DNA from 3 places in the Streptomyces sp. NBC_01352 genome. Region 2 is predicted to be linked to each of the others. Evidence: riboswitches for the same ligand, from Rfam matches in the RefSeq annotation. Region 2 holds a riboswitch; each other region holds the start of a gene.
What was found. A riboswitch is a leader RNA that binds a small molecule or an ion and turns the genes downstream of it on or off. The one in region 2 is predicted to bind cyclic di-AMP.
Positions count from the first base shown of each region.

Region 1: another riboswitch for cyclic di-AMP. It lies ahead of OG252_RS21070 (C40 family peptidase); the one in region 2 lies ahead of OG252_RS22210 (transglycosylase SLT domain-containing protein).
Region 3: another riboswitch for cyclic di-AMP. It lies ahead of OG252_RS15200 (M23 family metallopeptidase); the one in region 2 lies ahead of OG252_RS22210 (transglycosylase SLT domain-containing protein).

Region 1 is NZ_CP108354.1:4,563,858-4,571,710, forward strand. It holds gene pcrA (DNA helicase PcrA) at 1-535, opposite strand, end outside; gene OG252_RS21065 (ScyD/ScyE family protein) at 652-1,743, opposite strand; cyclic di-AMP (ydaO/yuaA leader) riboswitch at 2,008-2,177, shown strand; gene OG252_RS21070 (C40 family peptidase) at 2,186-3,364, shown strand; gene OG252_RS21075 (hypothetical protein) at 3,399-4,016, opposite strand; gene OG252_RS21080 (hypothetical protein) at 4,153-4,506, opposite strand; gene OG252_RS21085 (C40 family peptidase) at 5,038-6,102, shown strand; gene OG252_RS21090 (MMPL family transporter) at 6,335-7,853, shown strand, end outside.
Region 2 is NZ_CP108354.1:4,803,163-4,811,015, forward strand. It holds gene OG252_RS22195 (CHRD domain-containing protein) at 1-466, opposite strand, end outside; gene OG252_RS22200 (polyprenyl synthetase family protein) at 711-1,721, opposite strand; gene OG252_RS22205 (CocE/NonD family hydrolase) at 2,099-4,093, shown strand; cyclic di-AMP (ydaO/yuaA leader) riboswitch at 4,369-4,537, shown strand; gene OG252_RS22210 (transglycosylase SLT domain-containing protein) at 4,543-5,292, shown strand; gene OG252_RS22215 (HAD family hydrolase) at 5,299-6,111, opposite strand; gene OG252_RS22220 (LacI family DNA-binding transcriptional regulator) at 6,215-7,243, opposite strand; gene OG252_RS22225 (carbohydrate ABC transporter permease) at 7,279-7,853, opposite strand, start outside.
Region 3 is NZ_CP108354.1:3,238,406-3,246,258, forward strand. It holds gene OG252_RS15180 (DUF5998 family protein) at 1-82, opposite strand, end outside; gene OG252_RS15185 (bifunctional acetate--CoA ligase family protein/GNAT family N-acetyltransferase) at 148-3,000, opposite strand; gene OG252_RS15190 (HPr family phosphocarrier protein) at 3,179-3,460, shown strand; gene OG252_RS15195 (GntR family transcriptional regulator) at 3,587-4,282, opposite strand; gene OG252_RS15200 (M23 family metallopeptidase) at 4,517-5,284, opposite strand; cyclic di-AMP (ydaO/yuaA leader) riboswitch at 5,298-5,464, opposite strand; gene OG252_RS15205 (M16 family metallopeptidase) at 5,680-7,068, opposite strand; gene OG252_RS15210 (M16 family metallopeptidase) at 7,065-7,853, opposite strand, start outside.

The DNA of each region.
Region 1 (7,853 bases), 240 kb from region 2:
CGGCGTCGTAGATCGAGAAGGACGAGGTGAAGCCGAGCTTCTTGCTCTCGCGCCGCAGGATGCGCACGCACGCGCTGTGGAAGGTCATCACCCACATCGCGTTCGCGCGCGGGCCGACGAGGTGCTCGACGCGCTCCTTCATCTCGCCCGCGGCCTTGTTGGTGAAGGTGATCGCGAGGATCTGGCCCGGATGCACGTGCCGCTCGCCGAGCAGGTGGGCGATGCGGTGGGTGAGCACGCGGGTCTTGCCGGAGCCGGCGCCGGCCACGATGAGCAGCGGGGTGCCGTGGTGCACGACCGCGGCGCGCTGGTTCTCGTTCAGCCCGTCCAGGAGCGCGGCCGGGTCCACCGCCGGGCGCGGGGCGCCGTCGCGGTAGTACGCGTCCCGGTCCGGCGGCACGTCGAACTTCCCGCCGAACAGATCGTCCGGAACGGGCTCCGGTGCGTGATCGTCGTCGGGCGGCGGGGGTTCTTCCTCGTGGGCCCGGGGGCCCTGGAGGTTCGCCAGGAAGCTGTCATCAAAGAGGCTGCTCATCGCTCTCCGAGTCTAGGACGCCCCACTGACAGCCCGCCGCCACCCCAAGAACTTCGCCCCGTTCGAAGGGTTCTCCGGAAGAACTCCGCAAGGACTCCGGAAGGCTCCCGCAGGGCTCAGAAGCCGAGGATCTTCCAGAGCTGGCCGCCCGGTGTCTTCCTGCCCTCCAGCATCGTGCCGTCCCGGTCCGCGATCGACCAGGCCGAGACGTAGACCTTGCCGTCGTACGGGTCGACGGCCACGCCCGCCGGGAACGGCACCTTCACGCTCGTACGTTTGCCGTGCGAGACCTTCGTCACCCGGCCGGCGAAGAGCTGGCTGACGTACAGGTCGCCCTTGTCGTTGAAGGCGATGCCTCCGATGGAGCCGAAGCCGGACTTCCAGCCGAGGATCTTGCCGGTCCGGGGGTCGACCTTCCACACCCGCGCGGTGGGCTTGGCGGCCTCGCCGTTCAGCTCGCCGACGTAGAGCGTGCCGTCGGGGCCGAGGGCGAGGGAGGTGGGGACGGACTCGTTGCCGTCGTGGTCCGGGAAGACCGTGAAGGGGCGGGCCCTGCCGCCGGGCGAGACGACGACCAGGTCGTTTCCGGCCGCGTCCGCGACGATCTTGCGGCCGTCGGGGAGGGCGAGGACGGCGTACGGGTTGGACTCCAGCGACGCCTTGTGCGGGTTGTGCCGGAACTCGACGGCCGAGATGTCCGCGGCGATCCTCGCCTTGCCGTGCCCGAGGTCCAGCAGCTTGCCGAGGGTGTTCCAGGGCGGGGCCGTCGGGACTCCGGCCTCCGGCGGGGCGTACGTCTCGACGCCCCAGACCTTGCCGTGCAGGGCGGAGACACCGTCGAGGCCGGTCGCGAAGCCGCCGTCCGGGGCGGCGCCCGAGGGCAGCCCCTTCACCACCCTGTGGTGCTTCCACGCGCCCCCGTCCCAGTAGACCTTGGTGAGCGCGGAGGTGAGTCCGACGCACGTCTCGCCCTCGGGCCCCTCCCCGATGCACTTCTTGCCGCCCCGGCCGGCCTCGGCGACGTACAGCCGACCGTGGTCGTAGGAGAGCTGGCGCGGGTTGTCGAGGCCGGTCGCGATCACCCGGACGACCGGTTTGCCGCCCGCCTGACCTCCCTGGCCCGCGCTGGCGGGCGCGACGCCCGCGGTGGCGGCGAGTGCGACTCCTGTCGCGAGTCCCGTGGCGACGAGTGTCCTGCGTTTCGTCATGGCCGTGCCCCTCTTCCCCAGCCACGGCACCGGACCGCGGCTGGGTGGAAGCTAGCGCCCCGAAGGGGGCGGACGTCATCACTCCGGCGAAAATACGCACAAGTCGTGGCAGATCACTCCGGATCGACCACGGTGAGCCATGTCCTGACCCAAGGTCACGAAAATGTATCGGGCATATCGAACATCAACCTTCACAGGGGCCACACCAGTTGGCTACGGTGCCGGACAGGCCGTACGACACCCACCGGCGAACGTCGCCGGGCCGCACGGCCTCCGCCGAGTCCGACGCGCCGCCGCGCGCCCGGAGCCGGGGACCCACCGACCTTGGGGTGAATCGGCCCGAACTCCCTTCCAGGGAAGGGCCGTAGGGCAAACCTTCCTAACCACCCGCCCGAACCCGACAGCTAACTCGGTAGGCGGAACGTGGAAGGAGTCGCCTCCCTTGGCGTCGCACCGCAAGTCGCGCCCTTCGGGCACGCGCGTAGCAGGCATACGGACCCCGGCCCTTGCCACGGCCGCCCTCACCTCCGTGGCCCTGCTGTCCCAGACGGCCAACGCCGCCCCGTCGGCCGACGACAAACCGAGCCTCGAAGAGGTCGAGAAGAAGGTCGACGACCTGTACCGGCAGGCGGAGTCGGCGACCGACAAGTACAACGCGGCCCAGGAGAAGACCGCGAAGCAGCGCAAGCGCGTCGACACCCTCCTCGACGACGTCGCCCAGCGCACCCAGAGCCTCAACGAGGCGCGGGAGGAACTCGGCACCTTCGCCGCCGCCCAGTACCGGACCGGCGCCTCCGCCCCCGACACGGCGACCTTCCTGCTCGCGGACTCCCCGCAGGACTACTTCGACCAGACCCAGCTGATGGGCCGGCTGACCAACCGCCAGAAGGGCGCGGTCGACGACTACGTCACCGAGCAGTCCGAGACGATGAAGAAGCGCCAGGAGGCCACCGAGAGCCTTCAGACGCTCACCAAGTCACAGGGCGAGCTCAAGACCGCCAAGGCGACGGTGCAGACGAAGCTCGCCGACGCCCGCGCGCTGCTGTCGCAACTGACCGCCGAGGAGAAGGCCCGGCTCGCGGCGATCGAGCGGAAGAAGCAGCAGGAGGCCGCGGCCAAGGCGGCCGAGCTGGCGCGGCAGCAGGCGGCGGAGCAGAAGGCCCGGGAGGAGGCGGCGGCTCAGCAGGAGACGGACAGCGGCTCGTCGAGCTCTTCCTCCTCCACCACCACCGACTCGTCCACCGCCACGGACGCCTCGTACGCCACCAAGGCCGAGAAGGCGCTCGCCTTCGCCCGCGCCCAGATCGGCAAGCCGTACGTCTGGGGCGCCACCGGCCCCGAGTCCTACGACTGCTCCGGCCTCACCCAGGCCGCCTGGAAGGCCGCCGGCGTCGACATCCCGCGCGTCACCTACGACCAGGTCAAGGCCGGCACCACGGTCTCCGTCTCCGCCGCCCAGCCCGGTGACCTGGTCTTCTTCTACGACGACATCAGCCACGTCGGCCTCTACATCGGCAACGGCATGATGATCCACGCCCCGAAGCCGGGCGCGTACGTCCGCGAGGAGTCCATTTTCTACGACGGCGAGTCGTCGATCCACAGCGTGGTGCGGCCGGCCTGACCGGACGCCGCCCGGCCGCGGGCGCGGGCCCTGGTCAGTGACCTCCCTGGTTCTCGACACAGGGCCCCGCTCCCGGCTGGGGCTCGGCGTAGACGCCGTGCACCTCGCCGGTCAGCTCGTCCTTCGTCACCCGCCCGGACACGCACACGACGCCCGTGTAGACGGCGTAGTACCCGTTCCCGACGGAGACGCCATGCTCCTCGCCGCAGCCGACACGCCGCAGTGCCGCCTCCACGCGCTGGTCGCTGAAGCGGCCGAACTCCCCGGAGCCGCCTTCCTTCCGGACCTTCGCCAGCTCCGTGAGGATGAGCTCGGCCGACGCCTGCCCACTGGCCTGCTGCTCCGCGCTCAGGGACGCCTGCATGCGGTAGGCGTGGTTGTCGGCGTAGTTGGGGGGCGCGTCGGCGGGCCCGTCCGGCAGGCCTCCGTCCGGGCTCGACGTGCTCGGAACGGGTGAGGAAGGCAGCGCGGTGGGTGTCCCGGCCGGCTGCGCGCACGTCGGCGGGGGCGGGTAGGAGGGCGTCGGGCTGCCCGACTGCGCGGAGCCGGCCTCATCGGCCGCCCCGCCCTTCTGGCTGCCGCACGCGGTCATGGTGATCACCATGAGGGAAGCTGCGGCGGCGGCCATGGCGGCTGATCGTCTGAAGGGCATGGGCAGAGTTTCCCCGCTCGGAGCGCGGGTTGTCATGAGCGGAACTACTCAGACCGTCGCCGCGAAGGTCTTTGCCGCGAAGGTCTTTGGAGAGGCCGAGGATGCGCGACCTCGGCCCGGACCGGCGTCCGGTTCCTCAGGTCCACAGCACCGCGATGAAGATGTTCGCCGTGGTCAGCGCGCCGACCAGCCCGAACAGCCGCTTGTCCACCGTCTCCTCGTCCCGCTGGACGTAGACGAGCCCGAGGATCACGATCAGCAGGGCCAGCTTCACGCCGATCTTGATGTTGTTGACGGACTGGTCGTCGGCCTGGTTGAGGCCGACCAGGACGACGCCGGTGACCAGCATCGTCAGCGCGCCGTGCAGCATCGCCGGGACGAAGCGGGCGGTGCCCTGGCCCATCGCCTTCATCTGGGTGAGGAAGCCGCCGAGCAGCGAGGCGATGCCGATGATGTGCAGGCCGACGAAGAGATGGATGAGTACGTCCATGAGGCCGGAGCCTAATCAGACCCCCGGGCGCCCTCCGACACCGCCCCGTCCCAACCGCCTCTTTCGACCCCGGCCCCGACCCCGACCTCGGCCCCGGTTCCTGCCTCGCCTCACCCACCTCGCCTCGCCGTGGCAGATCTTGCATATATGCGGCCCATAGCACCCGCCCGCCCTCACTGGTCCGGATTCGGCACATCGGTCATCGCTCTGCGTGAAGTCGACGGGGCCGACCGCGGATCACGGTCACATACGGTCACCCGGTGGTCAGCTCGGAGAACTTCCGCACATCGCGTTACCCCGCCGTCACACTCAGGTTTAGCGTCCTCCCTCAGGTGACCGGCTCCCCACCGCCGCCCGGACCAGGGGCGGCAGTCGGCCACCACCGCCGAGAAGGTCCGGCGGCGGTCCGCTCCCCCTGTGCGGGTCGTCGCCGGACGCGTGACCGCCCCCGGGTGGCCGTACGTCCGCTCCGCTTGGCGTTCGTACGGACAGGGCGGTCGTACGAGTCGTACGAAAGGACGTGCAGTCCACGTGGCAGCGCACCGCAAGCCCCGGCAACGCTCGGTCAGCGGCACCAAGGCCCGGACGGCGGCGACGATCGCCCTCGCGGGCGCGGCGACCGCGACCGGCTTCGACGGGACCGGACACGCCGAGCCTCAGCTCACGCCGGCGCAGGTCAAGGCGAAGGTGGACAAGCTGTACCAGGAGGCGGAGGTCGCCACCGAGAAGTACAACGGCGCGAAGGAGAAGGCGGAGGCGGCCCAGTCGCGGCTGTCCAACCTGCGGGACGAGGCGGCACGCAGGACGGAGACCCTCAACTCGGCCCGGGACGCGCTGGGTTCCATGGCCGCCGCCCAGTACCGCGACGGCGGCCTCGACCCCGCCCTGCAACTCGCCCTCTCCGACGACCCCGACCAGTACCTGGACGGCGCCGAGTTCGCCGAACGGGCCGGCAGCCGCCAGGCCTCGTCCGTGGCCGGCGTCCGCGAACAGCTCCGGGAGATCGAGCAGCTGCGCGGCGCCGCACACATCGAGCTCGCCTCCCTGCAGTCCCGCCAGGCGGACCTGAAACGCCACAAGAAGACGATCAACGGCAAGCTGGGCGCGGCCCGACAGCTGCTGTCCCAGCTGCCCACGGAGCAGCGCGCAGGGCTCGGCGAGGGGGACGCGGCCCGCGCCTCCCGCTCGTCGACGACCGCCCGGGACGGCCTGACGGCCCCCGGCTCAGCCACCGCTCAGGCCCCCAACTCCCGCGCCGCGGCCGCCGTCTCGTACGCCTACTCCAAGCTCGGCAGCCCCTACGTCTGGGGCGCGACCGGCCCGGACGCCTTCGACTGCTCGGGCCTCATGCAAGCCGCGTACCGCTCCGCGGGCATCTCCCTCCCCCGCACCACCTACGCCCAGATCGACACCGGCACCCGCGTCTCCCGCTCCGAACTGCTCCCCGGCGACCTGGTGTTCTTCTACTCCGCCATCAGCCACGTCGGCATGTACATCGGCAACGGCCAGATGGTCCACGCGCCCAATCCGTCGGCGCCGGTGCGGGTCGCTCCGATCAGCGAGATGCCGTTCGCGGGGGCTACTCGGGTGGTGTGAGGGGGCGGCCGATCGGAAGGCTGCCTCACTCTCGCGTCACGGGCAACACCGGAACCCCGAGCCCGTGATACTCCTCGGGTTCGAGAGCGTGCGTGCGGCACACTCGCCTCCGGGCCCTCCCCCGTAAGCGAAGCGCTCGTACTCAACGGACGAGGGTCCACCAGTCGGTGGACCTCAAGTTCAACCGGTCGCTGCTGTCGGCGCCACACCCCCGACGAAGAGGGTGGACGCCATGAAGAATCTTCCCGTACGCATGGCTCGTTGGAGCGCCGCCCACCCCTGGCGGGGCATCGTCGGCTGGTTCGTGTTCGTCGTCCTGTGCCTCGGTATCGGCATCACCGTCGGCACCAACGCGGCGACCACCGAGGACTTCCGCATCGGCGAGGCGGGACGCGGCGAGGCGATCGCCGCGGAGGGCGGGTTACAGCAGCGCCCCGTCGAACACGTCCTGATCACCGCGAAGCCGGGCACCGGAAAGCTCGACATCGTCGCGGCCGACTCGGCCGCCGCCGACGTCGCCGCCCGGATGCGCAAGCTGCCCGAGGTGCTCTCCGTCACCGACCCGGTGCGCGGCGCGGGCGGCACGGCGGTGCGGGTCACCGTCACCATGAAGGGCCCGGAGCTGGAGGGCAAGGAGCACGTCGACCCGCTGCTCGAGCAGACCGCGGCCGTACAGAAGGCCAACCCCGGGCTGCGCGTCGAGGAGACCGGATCGCCTTCCATCAGCAAGGGCGTCGACAAGCTGCGCGGCGACGACCTCGCGCGCACCGAGATGATCGCCCTGCCGGTCACCCTCATCACCCTGCTGCTGGTCTTCAGCTCCGTGGCGATGGCCCTCGTACCGCTGCTGCTCGCCCTGTCCTCGATCGCCGCGGCCGTCGGCCTGACGATGGTGGCCTCGCACGTCTTCCCCGACAACGGCATCAGCACCAACGTCATCCTGCTCATCGGCCTCGCGGTCGGCGTCGACTACACGCTCTTCTACCTCAAGCGCGAACGTGAGGAACGGGCCCGCGCCGGGGGCAGGCTGAGCCCGCAGGCCGTCGTCGAACTCGCCGCCGCCACGTCCGGCCGGGCCGTTGTCGTCTCCGGCCTCGCGGTCGCCGTCTCCAGCGCCACCCTCTACCTCGCCGACGACGTCATCTTCTCGTCCATCGCCACCGGCGCGATCCTCGTCACCCTCGTCGCCGTCGTCAGCTCACTGACCGTGCTGCCCGCCCTCCTCGCCGCACTGGGCATGCGCGCCGAGCGCCGTGCCGAGCGCCGGGCGGCCCGCGGGCTCGCCCCGAGGAAGCAGAAGACGCACAAGGCCGGCTCCGGCCGCCTGACCGCCGCGGTGCTGCGTCCCGTCGCCAAACACCCCGTCGCCACGCTCACCGTCGCCCTTGTCGGGCTGCTCGCCCTCGCCGCCCCGGTCCTGGGCCTCAAGCTCACGGACATGGGCCGCGAGACACACTCCCGCTCCATCGTCGCCATGCAGGTCTACGACCGGCTGAACGCGGCCTACCCGGAGCTGAAGTCCATGCACCAGGTCGTCGTCCGCGCCGAGGCCGACCGTTCGCCCGAGGTGACCGCCGCCCTGCGCGAACTCGCCACCGACGTCAAGGACGACCCGCGCCTGAGCGGCACTTCCCGGCTGACCACGTCGCCCGACCAGCGGATCAGCATGCTCCAGCTACAGGTCCCGCACCACGTCAGCAGCGACAAGGCCGGGTCGTCGCTCAAGGACATCCGCGACACGTACATCCCGG
Region 2 (7,853 bases):
CGCGGACGGCTCCGCCGGGGAACTCGGCGGTGTGCAGGTTGGCGTAGAAGGAGGTGGGGTCGGTCTTGAGGGCGTCGAGCAGGGCCGGGTCGTTGACCTTGACGGTTCCGGTGACGGTACGGGCCTTGCTCTTGCTCTTGCCCTTGCTCTTGAGCAGCTCGGTGAAGTCCACCTTGACGCCGCCGTTGGTGCCCTTGGCGCCCTGGTGGATGTGGAGGGCGGTCGGCTTGTCGGTGCCGCGCCACTTGACGGCGACGGAGACCTTGTCGCCGTCGACCTTGACGAACTGGAGCGCGGCGCCGTCCTGGTCGCCGACGGCGGGTACCTCGTTGGTGCCTCGGAGGCTGGCGGCGAGGACGGTGCCGTCGCCTCCGGCGGTGGAGGCGGAGGCGACGGCGGGGGTCGCTGTGGCGGCGAGGCCGCCGGCGGCCACGGCGACGGCGGTGACGATCGCTTTCATGCGCATGGGCAGATATACGGGCTGATGTCAGTGTGGACTCGGGGCGCGGGTGTGACCTGTGTCACTCTTCTCTGCGGGTGTGTGGGGGTGCGCGTCTCTGGGGGCTCCGCCCCCAGACACCCCGGGCCTATGCCCACCCACCGCCCGACTCGGTCTCTTGAATGGTTCACCCCTCGACCCACCGAGTCGGGCGGTGGGTGGGCGAAGGCCGGGGGTCCAGGGGGCGGAGCCCCCTGGAGCGGGGGCGGGGTCAGCCCGCCCGGTGTACCACCGCGTCGCACAGCTCCATCAGCGCGGCCTTCGCATCGCACTCCCGCAGCGGAGCCAATGCCGCCCGCGCGTCCTTCGCGTACCGCACCGTGTCACGCCGCGCGTGCTCCAGCGCGGGATGCGCCCGCAGGCCCTCCAGCGCCTTCGCGTGCAGGGCGTCGTCGGTCAGGTCGGAGTCCAGGAGCTCGCACAGGGCGATGTCCTCGGCCAGCCCCAGCCGGGCCGCGCGCTCGCGCAGCCGCAGGACCGGCAGGGTCGCGATGCCCTCGCGCAGATCCGTCCCGGGCGTCTTCCCGGACTCGTGGGAGTCGGAGGCGATGTCCAGGACGTCGTCCGCGAGTTGGAAGGCGACGCCGAGCCGCTCGCCGTACTGGGTCAGCACGTCGACGACCGTCTCGTCGGCGCCGGACATCATCGCCCCGAAGCGGCACGCCACCGCCACCAGCGATCCCGTCTTGCCGCCGAGGACGTCGAGGTAGTGCTCGACCGGGTCACGGCCGTCGGTGGGACCGGCGGTCTCCAGGATCTGCCCGGTCACCAGCCGCTCGAACGCCTCCGACTGGACCCGGACCGCCTCGGGCCCGAGGTCGGCCAGGATGTGCGAGGCGCGCGCGAACAGGAAGTCGCCGGTGAGGACCGCGACCGAGTTGCCCCAGCGGGCGTTCGCGCTGGCGACCCCGCGCCGGACCTCGGCCTCGTCCATCACGTCGTCGTGGTACAGCGTCGCCAGGTGGGTCAGCTCCACCACCACCGCCGACGGCACGATCCCCGGCGCGTAACGGTCGCCGAACTGGGCGGACAGCATCACCAGCAGCGGCCGGAACCGCTTTCCGCCCGCCCGCACCAGATGCTGGGCGGCCTCCGTGATGAAGGGGACCTCGCTCTTGGTGGCTTCGAGCAGTCCCTCCTCGACAGCCGCCAATCCGGCCTGGACATCGGCTTCCAGAGCCTGGTCCCGCACGCTCAGCCCGAACGGCCCGACGACGGTCACGAGGGATCTCCTGTCTGCTGTGTCTACTGGCGATTACACGGTTTGTCGATAGGTCGCTGCCATCACTCAAGTCAGCGTATCCGGTCACGTTTCGATCACCGCTAGCGCCCGCCCGTGCAGCCCGGGCGGTATCGGATCACGACGGGTATGTTTTTGATCACTTGAAAAGAATGGATATCTGCCGATTTACATGGAAGTGGTGGAGCGTGTCGCGAACCACCGTCGATACCGAGCCCGGAAGCCGGCCGCCTCCGGAGTTCGGCCCGGTCCTGTGCGTGACGGGCGGCCGTCACCCGACCGGACGCACACACGCGGCCGAATCCGCCCTCGCCCCGGACACCACGCACCCGGTCCACTGAACTCACGGGGTCACGCTCATGCACATCCGTACGTCCTTCCCCTACGAGACGACCCACGAGGACCTCCGCATCCCGCTCCCGGACGGGACGCTCCTCTACGCGCGCGTGTGGCGCCCCCTCACGGACGAACCAGTACCCGCGATCCTCGAATACCTGCCCTACCGCCTGACCGACTGGACCGCACCCCGCGACTGGCAACGCCATCCCTGGTACGCGGGCCACGGGTACGCCTCCGTACGAGTGGACGTACGCGGACACGGCAACAGTCAGGGCATGCCGGGCGACGCGTACTCGGCCACCGAGCTGGCGGACGGCGTCGCGGTCGTCCGATGGCTCGCGGCCCAGCCCTGGTGCGACGGCAAGGTCGGCATGTTCGGCATCTCCTGGGGCGGCTTCGACTCCCTCCGGATCGCGGCCCTCGCACCCGAGCCGCTCAAGGCGGTCGTCACCGTCTGCTCCACCGACGACCGCTATGACAACGACGTGCACTACCTGGGAGGTTCCGTCCTCGCGGTGGACATGCACGCCTGGGCGGCCACCCTGCTGGCCCTCGTCTCCCGCCCGCCGGATCCGCGGTACGTCGGCGAGGCCTGGCGGGACATGTGGCTCAAGCGCCTGGAGGAGGTCGCCCCCCTCATCCACACCTGGCTCGACCACCAGACCCGCGACCGCTACTGGCAGCACGGCAGCGTCCGCGAGGACTACGGCGCTATCGACGCCGCCGTCCTCGCGGTCGGCGGCTGGCACGACCCGTACCGCGACACCGTCCTCCACCTCGTCGAGCACCTGCCCGCCGACCGCGTCCGCGGCCTGATCGGCCCCTGGTCCCACCAGTACCCCGACCGCGGTCTGCCGCCCGGCCCGGCGATCGGCTTCCTCCAGGAGACCCTGCGCTGGTGGGACCACTGGCTGAAAGGGGTCGAATCGGGCGCGATGCGCGAGCCGCTGCTCCGTGCCTACGTCAGCGACTCCCACCCCCCGGCCACGGTCTACGACACCCTGCCCGGCCGCTGGGTCGGCGAGCCCGCCTGGCCCTCCCCCAACGTCTCGATGGTCTCGCACGCCCTCGAGGGCACCCCTCTCCTGGTCCGCTCCCCGCAGCACACGGGTGTCGACGCCGGCCGCTTCCTCCCCCTGGGGAACGACGCCGACCTGCCGCCCGACCAGCGGGAGGAGGACGCGCGGTCGGTGTGCTTCGAGTTCCAAGCCGACGAGGAGACCTGGGTGTTGGGGCGGCCGAGGGTGCGGCTCAGGCTGACCTGTGAGGTGCCGCGCGGCCAGGTGATCGCCCGGGTGTGCGACGTCGCCCCGGACGGCGCCTCGACGCTGGTCACCCGCGGCGTACTGAACCTGTCGGCGCGGCAGGGGCGGGACCGGGCGGTGCCGTGGGAGCCGGGCGTCACCGAGGACGTGGAGTTCGAGCTGAACGGCATCGGGCACGCCTTCCCGGCCGGTCATCTCGTCCGGCTGGCCGTCTCCTCCGCGTACTGGCCGTGGATCTGGCCGCAGCCCGACTCGGCGGCCGGCTTCACCCTGGACCCGGAGGGCAGCTTCCTCGAACTCCCGGTGCGCACAAGGGAGTCCGCCTCCGGCATCGCGTTCGAGGAACCGGAGCAGTCCGAGCCGCTCGGCGTCAACGTCCCCGTCACGCTCGACGAACCGCGCCCCGAGCGGCTGGTCGTCCGCGATGTGGCCAAGGGTGAGTGGCGACTGGAGGTCGACCCGCGCTACGGCGGCACCCGCGTGTATCCCGACGGTCTGGAGTTCACCGAGGACGCGCTGGAGACGTACACGATCAACGAGTCGGACCCCCTGTCGGCCCGGGCCCGCTCGGACTGGACGGTCGAGCTGCACCGGCCGGAGCTCGCCTGGCGGGCGACGGTCCGCACACGGTCGGAGATCAGCTGTGACGGAACGGACTTTTCCACCTCAAACGAGGTGATTTGCACGGACGGCGACGAGGTCGTCTTCCACCGGACGTGGGAGAAGCGGATTCCACGGACGGCCGGTTGACCACGAGTTGGGCTCATTGCCCGTTTTGGCCACCCTTGTTCTCGCCCGTGAGTTGGGTCACTTGCGGCCGGCTGCGGCCACACCTCCGCACGCCCGCGTTTCGCCTTGCCTTTCGCGCCAGTTGAGACTTGGCAACCGCAAAGGATCAAGCACCCCAAATGCCTCAGACCAAGGTCATAGCCCTGAAGTGTGAATCAGCCACTTGTTTCGGCCATGTGCTCTCGCATACGTTCCGGGCCTGTCGGGCGGACGCCTAATCCTGCCGCCGCCCACAGAACACTCATCGACCAACACCGCACGGCAGGAGCGGGGGACCCAGGTAAGCGCCGCACCGGACATCACGCCGGAACGGCTAGGGGTTAAGTCGCGCCGCCTCACGGCGGTACGGCCGGGCAGCTCCCGCCCGAACCCGACAGCTCACCTCGTAGGCGCCGGAGAGGAACAGCGCCATGCCCGCAGGCAAGCACCGTCGTACCCGCACCAACCCGCTCACCCGAGGCGTCGTCACCGCCGGAACAGGCGTCGCCGCCCTCGCCCTCCCGCTCCTGGGCGCGACCACCGCGAGCGCCGCGCAGCCGGCCAAGGCCCCCGCCGCCGCGCCGGCCGCGGCACAGGTCAAGTCCGTCACGTACACCACGGTCAAGGGCGACTCGCTCTACGGCATCGCGGACAAGTACGACACTCCCGGCGGCTGGCGCCAGCTGTACAAGGACAACCGCAAGGCCGTCGGCGACAACCCCCGGCTGATCCACCCGGACGTCGAGCTGACGGTCAAGACGGCGAAGAAGTCCGGCACGACGGCCGACAAGGCCTCGACGTCCGCCAAGAAGTCCGCCCAGTCCGTCGCCAAGGCCACCCAGGCCTCCGCCAAGACGTACGCGGACAACCTCGACGGCTGGATCCGCGAGGCGATGGACATCATGGCGCAGAAGGGCATCCCCGGCTCGTACGACGGGATCTACCGCAACATCATCCGCGAGTCGTCCGGCAACCCCCAGGCCATCAACAACTGGGACTCCAACGCCGCCGCGGGCACCCCCTCCAAGGGCCTGCTCCAGACCATCGACCCGACCTTCCAGGCGTACCACGTCGAGGGCACGTCGTGGGACCCGTACGACCCGGTCGCGAACATCACCGCCGCCTGCAACTACGCGGCCGCGCGGTACGGCTCGATCGACAACGTCTTCGGGGCGTACTGAGCCCGACTACCGCTGAGGAAACAGTCTTTCGAGGACGACGGCGATGCCGTCGTCCTCGTTGGACAAGGTGATCTCGTCGGCCACGCACTTGAGTTCGGGGTGGGCGTTGGCCATGGCGACGCCGTGGCCGGCCCAGTCGAACATGGGGATGTCGTTGGGCATGTCCCCGAAGGCGATGGTGTGTTCGGGGCCGAGCCCGAGATGGTCGGCGGCCAGGGCGAGGCCCGTCGCCTTGGTGATGCCGCATGGCTGGAGTTCGACGGTCCCGGGGCCCGACATGGTGACCGTGGCGAGGGAACCCACCACCGAACGCGCCGTGGCCGCCAACTCGTCGTCGGACAGGTCGGGATGGCGCAGCAGCACCTTGCTGATGGGCGCGCTCCACAGGTCGTCGCGCCGCCCGACCCGGACGGCGGGCAGGGTCGGGTGCGGCATCAGATAGCCGGGCTCGATGAGGGTCAGCCCGTCGACGCCGTCCTGGTCGACGGCCGCGTACAACTGGCCGATCTCGGCCTCGATCTTGCCGAGCGCGGTCTCGGCCAGCTCCCGGTCCAGGGTGACCGACCACAGCAGACGGTCCGCGCCGGCGTCGTACACCTGCGCGCCCTGCCCGCACACCGCGAGCCCCTTGCTGCCCAGGTCGTCGAGGAGCGGCCGCACTCTGGGCGCCGGGCGGCCGGTCACCACCAGATGCCGGGCCCCGGCCGCCGCCACCCGCGCGAGCGCGGCGAGCGACCGGTCGGACAGCGTGTCGTCGCCTCGGAGCAGCGTTCCGTCCAGGTCGGTGGCGATGAGTGAATATGCGGTGGGTGCGGCCATGATCAGAGAATACGGATGGAACGCCGCATCGACTCGACGCGAACCGGACGGCTACAGCCTTCACATGCGTTGACACGCGCTCCGGTTAGGGCAGTTGGCGCCCTCACGCGGAGTCCCGTACCACCAGTTCCGTGGGCAGGATCACTCCCGCTGTGTCCTCCCCCGCGATCTGCGCGAGCAGCATGCGGACCATCTCGGCGCTGATGCGGTCGTAGGGCTGGCGCATGGTGGTGAGGGCCGGGGTGACGGCGGTGGCCGCGGCCGAGTCGTCGAAGCCGCCGACAGCGATGTCATCGGGGACCGAACGGCCGGACTGGTGCAGGGCGTTGACGACTCCGGCGGCCATGAGGTCGGAGGCGACGAACACCGCGTCGATGTCGGGCGCCTGCGCCAGCAGCCGACGGGCGGCCTGCTCGCCGCCGGTGCGGCGGTAGTCGCCCTCCACCACCAGCGCCGGGTCGTAGGGCAGTTCCGCCTCGGCGAGCACGTCGCGGTAGCCGGCCAGGCGGTCGGTACCGCCCGGGGTGTCCAGCGGGCCGGTGATCATGCCGATGCGGCGGCGGCCGCCGGCGAGGAGGTGGCGGACCATCTCCTGGGCGCCGTCGCGGTCGGCGGCCGCCACATAGCTGACCTTGGAGCCCAGACCGAGCGGCTTGCCGCAGGCCACCAACGGGATGCCGGCGTCGCGCAGTTCGGCGGCGACCGGGTCTCCGCTGTGGCTGGAGACCAGCAGCACGCCGTCGACGTGGCCCGAGGTGATGTACCGGGTCAGCCGGCGCCGGTCGTCGTCGCTCGCCGCCAGCATGAGCAGCAGCGGGATGTCGTGCTGGGCGAGGCGCTCGGTGCAACCCCGCAGCAGTACGTTGAAGTTGGGGTCCTCGAAGAACTTCTCCTGCGGCTCGGTCAGCAGGAAGGCCACCGAGTCCGAGCGTCCGGTGCTCAGGCTGCGGGCATGCCGGTTGACCACGTACCCGGTCTTCCTGATGGCGGCCTCGACGGCCCGGCGGGCGGCCGGGGAGACGTAGTGGCCGCCGTTCAGGAAGCGGGAGACGGTGCCCCGTGACACGCCGGCCTCCCGCGCCACGTCGTGGATGGTGGGCGGTCGGCGGCGTCCGTTGGCGCTGGTGGTCATGTTCCTCGTTCGTGACGGTGGGGTCGGCGGATGCCTCAGGCCTTGACCGAACCGCTCAGCAGGTCCAGGGACCAGAACCGCTGGATCACCAGGAAGAGCGCGATCAGCGGAATGATCGCCAGCAGACATCCGGTGATGACCAGGGTGTAGAGAGCGGGCTGCGAGGCGCCCTGCGCGAGCAGCGTGTAGAGCCCGAGGGTGAGCGGGAACTTGGTGTCGTCGGCCAGCATCACGTACGGCAGCAGGAAGTTGTTCCAGATGGCGACGAACTGGAAGAGGAACACCGTGATCAGGCCCGGCATCATCATCGGTACGGCGATCCGCGAGAAGATCCGCCACTCGCTCGCGCCGTCCATGCGGGCGGCCTCCAGGAGTTCGGCGGGCACCGCGGCGGCCGCGTAGATGCGGACCAGGTAGACGCCGTACGGGGAGAGGATGGACGGCAGCAGCATCGACCAGTACGAGTCGGCCATGCCCATCTTCGACAGCAGCAGGTACTGCGGGACGGTCAGCACGATGCTGGGCACCAGGACGCCGGCCAGGATCAGCTTGAAGATGAACTCCCGCCCCCGGAAGGCGAACCGGCCCAGCGCGTAGCCGCCGCCGGCCG
Region 3 (7,853 bases), 1.6 Mb from region 2:
CGAGGGCCGGGTAGTAACCGCTGCGCTCGATCGCCGCTCGCAGCCCCTGGGTCGTCGTACTGGTCTTGGCCATGACGTCCATCCTACGGGGACCCACTGACTGCGAGGCACCGCTCCGTGCGGGGGATCCGCGCGGGGAAACCTCGCTCAGTACGCGGGCAGTGTCCGCGGGCCGAGGTCGTCGCGGGCCGGCGGCGGTGCGAGCCGCACGGACGCGCCGAGGACGCTCAGCCCGCGTGGGGCGACGACGACCGGCTCCAGGGTGACCGCGACGACCTCCGGGTGGTCGTCGACCAGCCGGGACACCCGCAGCAGCAGTTCTTCCAGGGCCGGGGTGTCGACGGGGGTCGAGCCGCGCCAGCCGAACAGGAGCGGCGCCGTCCGGATCGACCGGACCAGCGAGGTCGCCTCCCGGTCGGTGACCGGAACCAGCCGGTGCGCCATGTCCCCGAGCAGCTGCGAGGCCGCCCCGGCCAGCCCGAACGACAGTACGGCCCCCGCCGCCGGGTCGATGACGGCGCGGACCACGGTGTCGACCCCGCGGGGTGCCATCCCCTGCACGACCGGCCGCAGCTCCTCCGGCGTCCCGAAGAGCTCGGTCAACTCGGCGTACGCCCGCCGCAGTTGTTCCTCGTCCGCGAGATCCAGGCGTACGCCGCCCAGGTCGGCGCGGTGGCGCAGGTGCGGGGCGGTGGCCTTGAGGGCGACCGGGTAGCCGAGGGTACGGGCGGCGGCGACGGCGTCCTCGGGGCCGGGGGCGGGCAGCGCGCGGTGGACGTGCACGCCGTACTTCCCGAGCAGCTCGCAGGTCTCCTCGGTACCGAGGGTGAGCCCCTGCCCCCGCGCGAGCAGCCCATCGATCAGCTCGGCGGCCCCCTTCTCGTCGATGTCCTCGTACTCGGGGACCTTGCCGGGCTCGGCCGCCTCGCGCCGCCACTGGGCGTACTTCACGGCTTCACCGAGGGCGCGGACGGCTCGCTCGGCGGCGGGGTAGGCAGGGATGAGGCGGGAGCAGTTCTCGGGTGCGGGCGCGTCGTCCGCCGCCTTGACGGCCAGTCGGTCCAGCGCGCGGAACGGGTGGTCGCGGCCGACCGTGCCGGGCGCCGGTGCACTCGCCTGGGGTGCGGTGCTCGCCGCGGCCGACAGCGCTTCCGCGAGCCCGCCCAGTTCCACGTGCACCACCAGCACCGGCTTCCCGGGGACTCGCTCGGCCGCCGATCGCAGCGCCTCCGCCAGTGCCGCGTCCGCGTCGTCGGCCGCCTCCTCCCCCACCGCGGGTATCGCCGTGACGACCACCGCGTCGCACGCGTCGTCCGCGAGCGCCCGGGACAGCGCCCCGTGGAAGTCCTCGGGCGAGGCGCCGGTCGTCAGATCCAGCGGAGGCAGCGGCCTGAGCCCCTCGGCGAGGCAGGCGTCGTACGTCAGCAGTCCCAGTGACTCGGAGTTCCCGAGGATCGCCACCCGGGGCCCGGCCGGCAGCGGCTGGCGCGCGAGCAGCAGCCCCGCGTCGACCAGCTCGGTGATCGTGTCGACCCGGATCACCCCGGCCTGCCGCAGCAGCGCGGACACCGTGGCGTGCGGCAACCGCGTCGCCCGTACGGCGTGCCCCTGCGGCGCCGCTCCCCCGTGCCGCGCCCCCTGCACCACGACCAGCGGCTTCGCGGCCGCCGTACGCCGGGCGAGCCGGGTGAACTTGCGCGGGTTGCCGATGGACTCCAGGTACATGAGGACGACGTCGGTGTCGGGATCGTCGTACCAGTACTGAAGGACGTCGTTGCCGGACACGTCCGCCCGGTTGCCGGACGACACGAACGTCGACACACCGGTGACCCCCGTGACCCCGCCGCCGCGCCGGTGCAGCCGGGAGAGCAGGGCGATGCCGATCGCGCCGGACTGGGCGAACAGGCCGATCCGGCCGGGCCGGGGGGTCTGCGGCGCGAGCGAGGCGTTCAGCCGGACCTGCGGGGAGGTGTTGATGATCCCGAACGCGTTCGGCCCGATGATCCGCATGCCGTACGCGCGCGCGTGCCGGACGAGTTCGCGCTGGCGCTCGCGCCCCTCGGGCCCGCTCTCGGCGTACCCGGCGGTGAGCACCACCAGCCCCTGCACGCCGTGCAGTCCGCACTCCTCGACGACGTGAGGGACGTGTTCCACGGGCACGGCGACGACCGCGAGGTCGACGGGCCCGTCGATGTCCCGCACCGACCGGTACGCGGGCACCCCGCCGAGTTCCTTCTGCTCTTCGGGGAGGGCCCTGTTCACGGCGTGCAGCCGACCGGTGAATCCGGCGCCCCTGATGTTGTCGAGCACGCTGCGGCCCACACCGCCGGGCGCCCGCCCGGCCCCGATCACGGCGACGGCCCCTGGCATGAGCAGCCGCTGCACGGACCGCGCCTCGGCGCGCTGTTCGCGCGCGTACTGCACGGCGAGCGAGCGGTCCGTCGGCTCCAGGTCGAACTCCAGGCGTACGACGCCGTCCTCGAAGCTGCGCTTCTGGGTGTACCCGGCGTCCCTGAAGACCTTGATCATCTTGTTGTTGGCGGGCAGCACCTCCGCGGCGAACCGCCGGATGCCCCGCTCGCGCGCGACGGCGCCGATGTGTTCGAGGAGGGCGGAGGCGACGCCGCGTCCCTGGTGGGCGTCCTGCACGAGGAAGGCGACCTCTGCCTCGTCGGCCGGGGCGGAGGCGGGCATGCCGTCGGACCCGATGCGGTCGTAGCGTACGGTGGCGATGAACTCGCCGCCGATGGTGGCCGCGAGTCCCACCCGGTCCACAAAGTCGTGGTGCGTGAAGCGGTGGACGTCCTTGGCGGACAGACGAGGGTAGGGCGCGAAGAAGCGGTAGTACTTCGACTCGTCCGACACCTGCTCGTAGAAGCTGACGAGGCGATCGGCGTCATCAACGGTGATGGGCCGGACGCGCGCGGTACCCCCGTCGCGCAGCACCACGTCGGCCTCCCAGTGGGCGGGATACTCGTGCCGGTCCGACGAGGTCTGCATGGGCCCCAGAGTACGGCTCGCGTACGACAACGGCGCGAGGCAGTCTGTGGAGGACGAGAAGCCGGACCGAGGCCGCGGTCCGACGACGCCGCGGGGCGGGACGAAGGACCGCTCCGGGCATGCTTCACGATATGGGAAACTGGTCTAGACAACCTGATACACCGAAGGGCAGCATCACATGGCTGAGCGCCGCGTCAACGTCGGCTGGGCCGAGGGTCTCCACGCCCGCCCCGCTTCCATCTTCGTCCGGGCCGCCACGGCCGCAGGTATCCCGGTGACGATCTCCAAGGCCGACGGCAACCCCGTCAACGCGGCCTCCATGCTGGCCGTCCTCGGTCTGGGCGCCCAGGGAGGCGAGGAGATCATCCTCGCCTCCGACGCCGAGGGCGCCGACGTGGCCCTCGACCGTCTGGCGAAGCTGGTCTCCGAGGGTCTCGAAGAACTCCCCGAGACCGTGTAAGCACGCAATTCACGTTTGCCGCGAAGGGCTCGTCCGAATTATCGGGCGAGCCCTTCGTATTTCCCGCTCACGGGCAGCAGAAATAATCCCCCACGAATTATCCCCTCTTTGTATACGGTGCCTGTGTTAATGCCGCAGACCCGTCATGTTTACGGGAGGTTGCGAGTTCCTCACACGATCCGTCCGCTCCCCGCCGCCGGTGAATCGCAGCCGGTGCGCCGCCGTCGCGCGCTCCGTGTGCAGCGCCGTGAGCGCCCGCGCGCGTTCGCTGTCGCCGCGCGCCACCGCGTCCACGATCGCGCCGTGCTCCGCCCACGACTCCACCGGGTTGGCCGGCGCCTCCACCGTGTACATCCAGGCGATCTTGTGGCGCAGCTGGGTCAGCATCGAGGTCATCGCGGCACTGCCGGAGGCCTGCGCGAGCGTCTCGTGGAACCAGCCCCCCAGGGAGCGCAGGTCTTCGCTGTTGCCCCGCCTGGCCCGCTCCTGGCCCAGCCGGACCAGGCCGCGCAGCACCTTGAGATGGGCCTCGGTGCGCCGCTGGGCGGCCCGGGAGGCGCCGAGCGGCTCCAGGAGCATGCGCATCTCCAGCAGGTCGGCACCCTCCTGCTCGGTGGGTTCCGCGACGCACGCACCGGCGTGCCGCCGGGTCACGACGAAGCCCTCCGCCTCCAGCGTGCGCAGGGCCTCGCGGACGGGGACGCGCGAGACGCCGTAGCGGCGCGCGAGCAGTTCCTCGGTGAGCCGGCTGCCGCGCTCGTAGACACCCGCGACGATGTCGTCCCGGATCGCCGTGCATACCGAGTGCGCCGGAATACGCATGACCGACCTCCGCTTTAATCCCCGTGAAACGTCGACGATTGACGTGTGTTCAGTGACTCTATTGCAATCAGCGGGAATTTCCGATGGCGGACCGGAATCCATGGATATTTTTTGGACAGACGGCCGTCTGAAACGCCGAAAGCCCCGGCTCGGGGAGCCGGGGCTTCGGGACGGGAGCCGTCTGTCGTCAGACGGTGCCGGAACGCGCGCGTGGGACGTTCGCGGGCGCGAGCGTCAGACGTTCACACCGTGCGAGCGGAGGTAGGCGACGGGGTTGATGTCCGAGCCGTACTCCGCGGTCGTGCGGGCCTCGAAGTGCAGGTGCGCCCCGGTGACGTTGCCCGTGGCGCCGGAGCGGCCTATCTGCTCCCCCGGGGTGACCGTCTGGCCGACGGAGACACCGATGGACGACAGGTGGCCGTACTGGGTGTACGTGCCGTCGTTCATCTTGATCACGATGTTGTTGCCGTACGACCCGCCCCAGCCGGCCTCGACGACCGTGCCGGAGCCGACCGCCTGGACGGAGGTGCCGCTGGCGGCGTGGAAGTCGACGCCGGTGTGGCTGCCGGAGGACCACACGGCGCCGCCGGTCTTGTAGCCGGTCGAGACGTACGAGCCGGAGATCGGTGCGACGTAGGAGTTGAGGAGCTTGCGCTCGGCCTCGCGGGCGGCGCGCTCCTTGATCTCGCGCGCCTCCTTGGCCTGGGCGGCCGCCTTCTTGCGCGCGGCCTCCTCGGCGGCCTTCCGCTGGGCCTCGGCCTCCTCGGCGGCCTGCTTCTGGGCGGCGGCCTGGGCGTCTATCTGGTCGGCGATCGAGTCGCCGGTGGAGATGACGGGGATGAAACCGGTCTGCTCGACTGCGGATTCGGCGGCAAGCGCCGGGGCGGCCAGGGTGCCGACGACACCGGTGGTGGTGAGGGCCGCGACACCCGCCGCACGGGCGGTGGTGCGCTTCATCCGGCTGGGACGACGATGCTTCCCGGTGGCGCAGGTGAACGCCATGTAGTGGCTGATCCTTTCCTTCCTTCTCGCCTACCGGGTTAGCTGACGGGTTCGGAGCAGGAAGGTCTCCTACGGGCCCCCTCGCGATGCGCGCGGGCGTCCGATTCACCCCAGGGACTTGTGGTGTGGGTCCCCGGCTCCCCTGGCTCGCGCCATGTGGGGACTCGGCGATGGCTGCCCGGTGCCGCGGATGCGGCGCGGTGCCTGACGGACAGCCCGCATGACGCTAAACGCGCCAAGTTTCAAACCCCAAACGGATCACGGCTTTTGTAGCGCATGCCACAGGGCAGACAGGCAACCTCTCCCTCAATTCGGACATAGGGGGGCCCTGGTGACTCTTGGGTCACCAGGGCCCCTGGACGCGCGTTGGCCCGCTTCGCCACGCGCGCGTGCGCCTACTCCGCCGAAACGACGGTGACTTCGCCGATCCCGAGAGCCTCCACGGGCTCCTTGATCTGCGCCGCGTCCCCGACGAGGACGGTCACCAGACGGTCGACCGGGAAGGCGCTCACGACCGCCGCGGTGGCCTCGACGGTGCCCGTCGCCGCGAGTTGCTGATAGAGCGTCGCCTGGAAGTCGTCCGGCAGGTGCTGCTCGACCTGGTCGGCCAGCGTGCTCGCCACGGCCGCCGCCGTCTCGTACTTCAGCGGCGCCACTCCGACGAGGTTCTGCACGGCGACGTCACGCTCGGCGTCGGTGAGCCCTCCGGAGGCGAGGGTGCGCAGCACCGTCCACAGGTCGTCCAGGGCGGGGCCGGTGTTCGGGGTGTCGACGGAGCCGCTGATCGCCAGCATCGCGGCACCCGTGCCGTCCGGAGCGGAGCGCATGACCTGACCGAACGCCCGCACACCGTAGGTGTAGCCCTTCTCCTCGCGCAGGACGCGGTCCAGGCGGGAGGTGAGGGTGCCGCCCAGGCAGTAGGTGCCGAGCACCTGGGCGGGCCACACGCGATCGTGCCGGTCGGGACCGATACGGCCGATCAGCAGCTGCGTCTGGACGGCGCCGGGGCGGTCCACGATGACGACCCGGCCGGTGTCGTCGGCGGTCACCGGCGGCACGGGACGGAGCTCGGCCGAGGAGCCCGTCCAGGAGCCGAGCGTGTCACCGAGCAGCGCGTCGAGGTCGATGCCGGTGAGGTCGCCGACGACCACGGCGGTGGCGGTGGCGGGGCGGACGTGCTTCTCGTAGAAGCCGCGCACGGCCGCGGAGTCGATCTTCTCGACCGTCTCCTCGGTGCCCTGGCGCGGGCGCGACATGCGCGAGGTGGCCGGGAACAGCTCCTTGGAGAGCTCCTTGGCGGCACGCCGGGACGGGTTGGCCAGCTCGTGCGGGATCTCGTCCAGGCGGTTGCGGACCAGACGTTCGATCTCGCTGTCCGCGAACGCGGGCGCCCTGAGGGCATCGGCGAGCAGGCCGAGCGCCTTGGCCAGGCGGGAGACGGGGACCTCGAGGGAGAGCCGGACGCCGGGGTGGTCGGCGTGCGAGTCGAGGGTGGCGCCGCAGCGCTCCAGCTCGGCGGCGAACTCCTCGGCGGAGTGCTTGTCGGTGCCCTCGGAGAAGGCCCGCGCCATGATCGTGGCGACGCCGTCCAGACCGGCCGGTTCGGCCTCCAGGGGCGCGTCCAGGAGCACCTCCACGGCGACGACCTGCTGGCCGGGGCGGTGGCAGCGCAGGACCGTCAGGCCGTTGTCGAGCGTGCCGCGCTCGGGCGCCGGGAAGGCCCAGGGCCTGGCCTCGCCGGCCTGGGGCTGGGGGTGGAATTCCATCGTGGCGAGCTCGGTCACCGGGCCGCCTCCTCGTTCTTGTCGCCGGCTTCGACCGTGGCCTCGGCCTCGGGGTCTTCAGGGGGATCCGCGTCCTCGGCAGGTTCTCCGGAGATCGGCTCGTAGACGAGCACCGCGCGGTTGTCGGGGCGCAGGCGGGCCTTGGCGATCTGCTGTACCTCCTCGGCCGTCACGTCGAGGACGCGCTGTACGGCGGTCAGGGCGAGCTGCGGGTCGCCGAACAGGACGGCGTACCGGCACAGTTCGTCGGCTCGGCCCGCGACCGTGCCGAGCCGGTCCAGCCACTCGCGCTCCAACTGGGCCTGGGCGCGCTCCATCTCCTCGGCCGTGGGGCCCTCCTGGGCGAACCGGGCGAGCTCCTCGTCGATGGCGGCCTCGATGACCGGCACCTCGACGTCGCCGGAGGTCTTCACGTCCAGCCAGCCCAGGGAGGGCGCCCCGGCCAGCCGCAGCAGACCGAAGCCGGCCGCCACCGCCGTACGGTCACGCCGTACGAGCCGGTTGTAGAGCCGGGACGACTCGCCGCCGCCGAGGACGGTGAGCGCCAGGTCGACCGCGTCGCACGCGCGCGTGCCGTCCTCCGGGAGCCGGTAGGCGGCCATCAACGCGCGCGCGGGGACCTCTTCCTCGACGATCTCGCGCAGCTGCTCACCGATGATCTCGGGCAGCGACCCGTCGCGGGGCGCGGGCTTGCCGTCGTGCGACGCGATGGATCCGAAGTACTTCTCGATCCAGGCGAGCGTCTGCTCCGGGTCGATGTCGCCGACGACCGACAGGACGGCGTT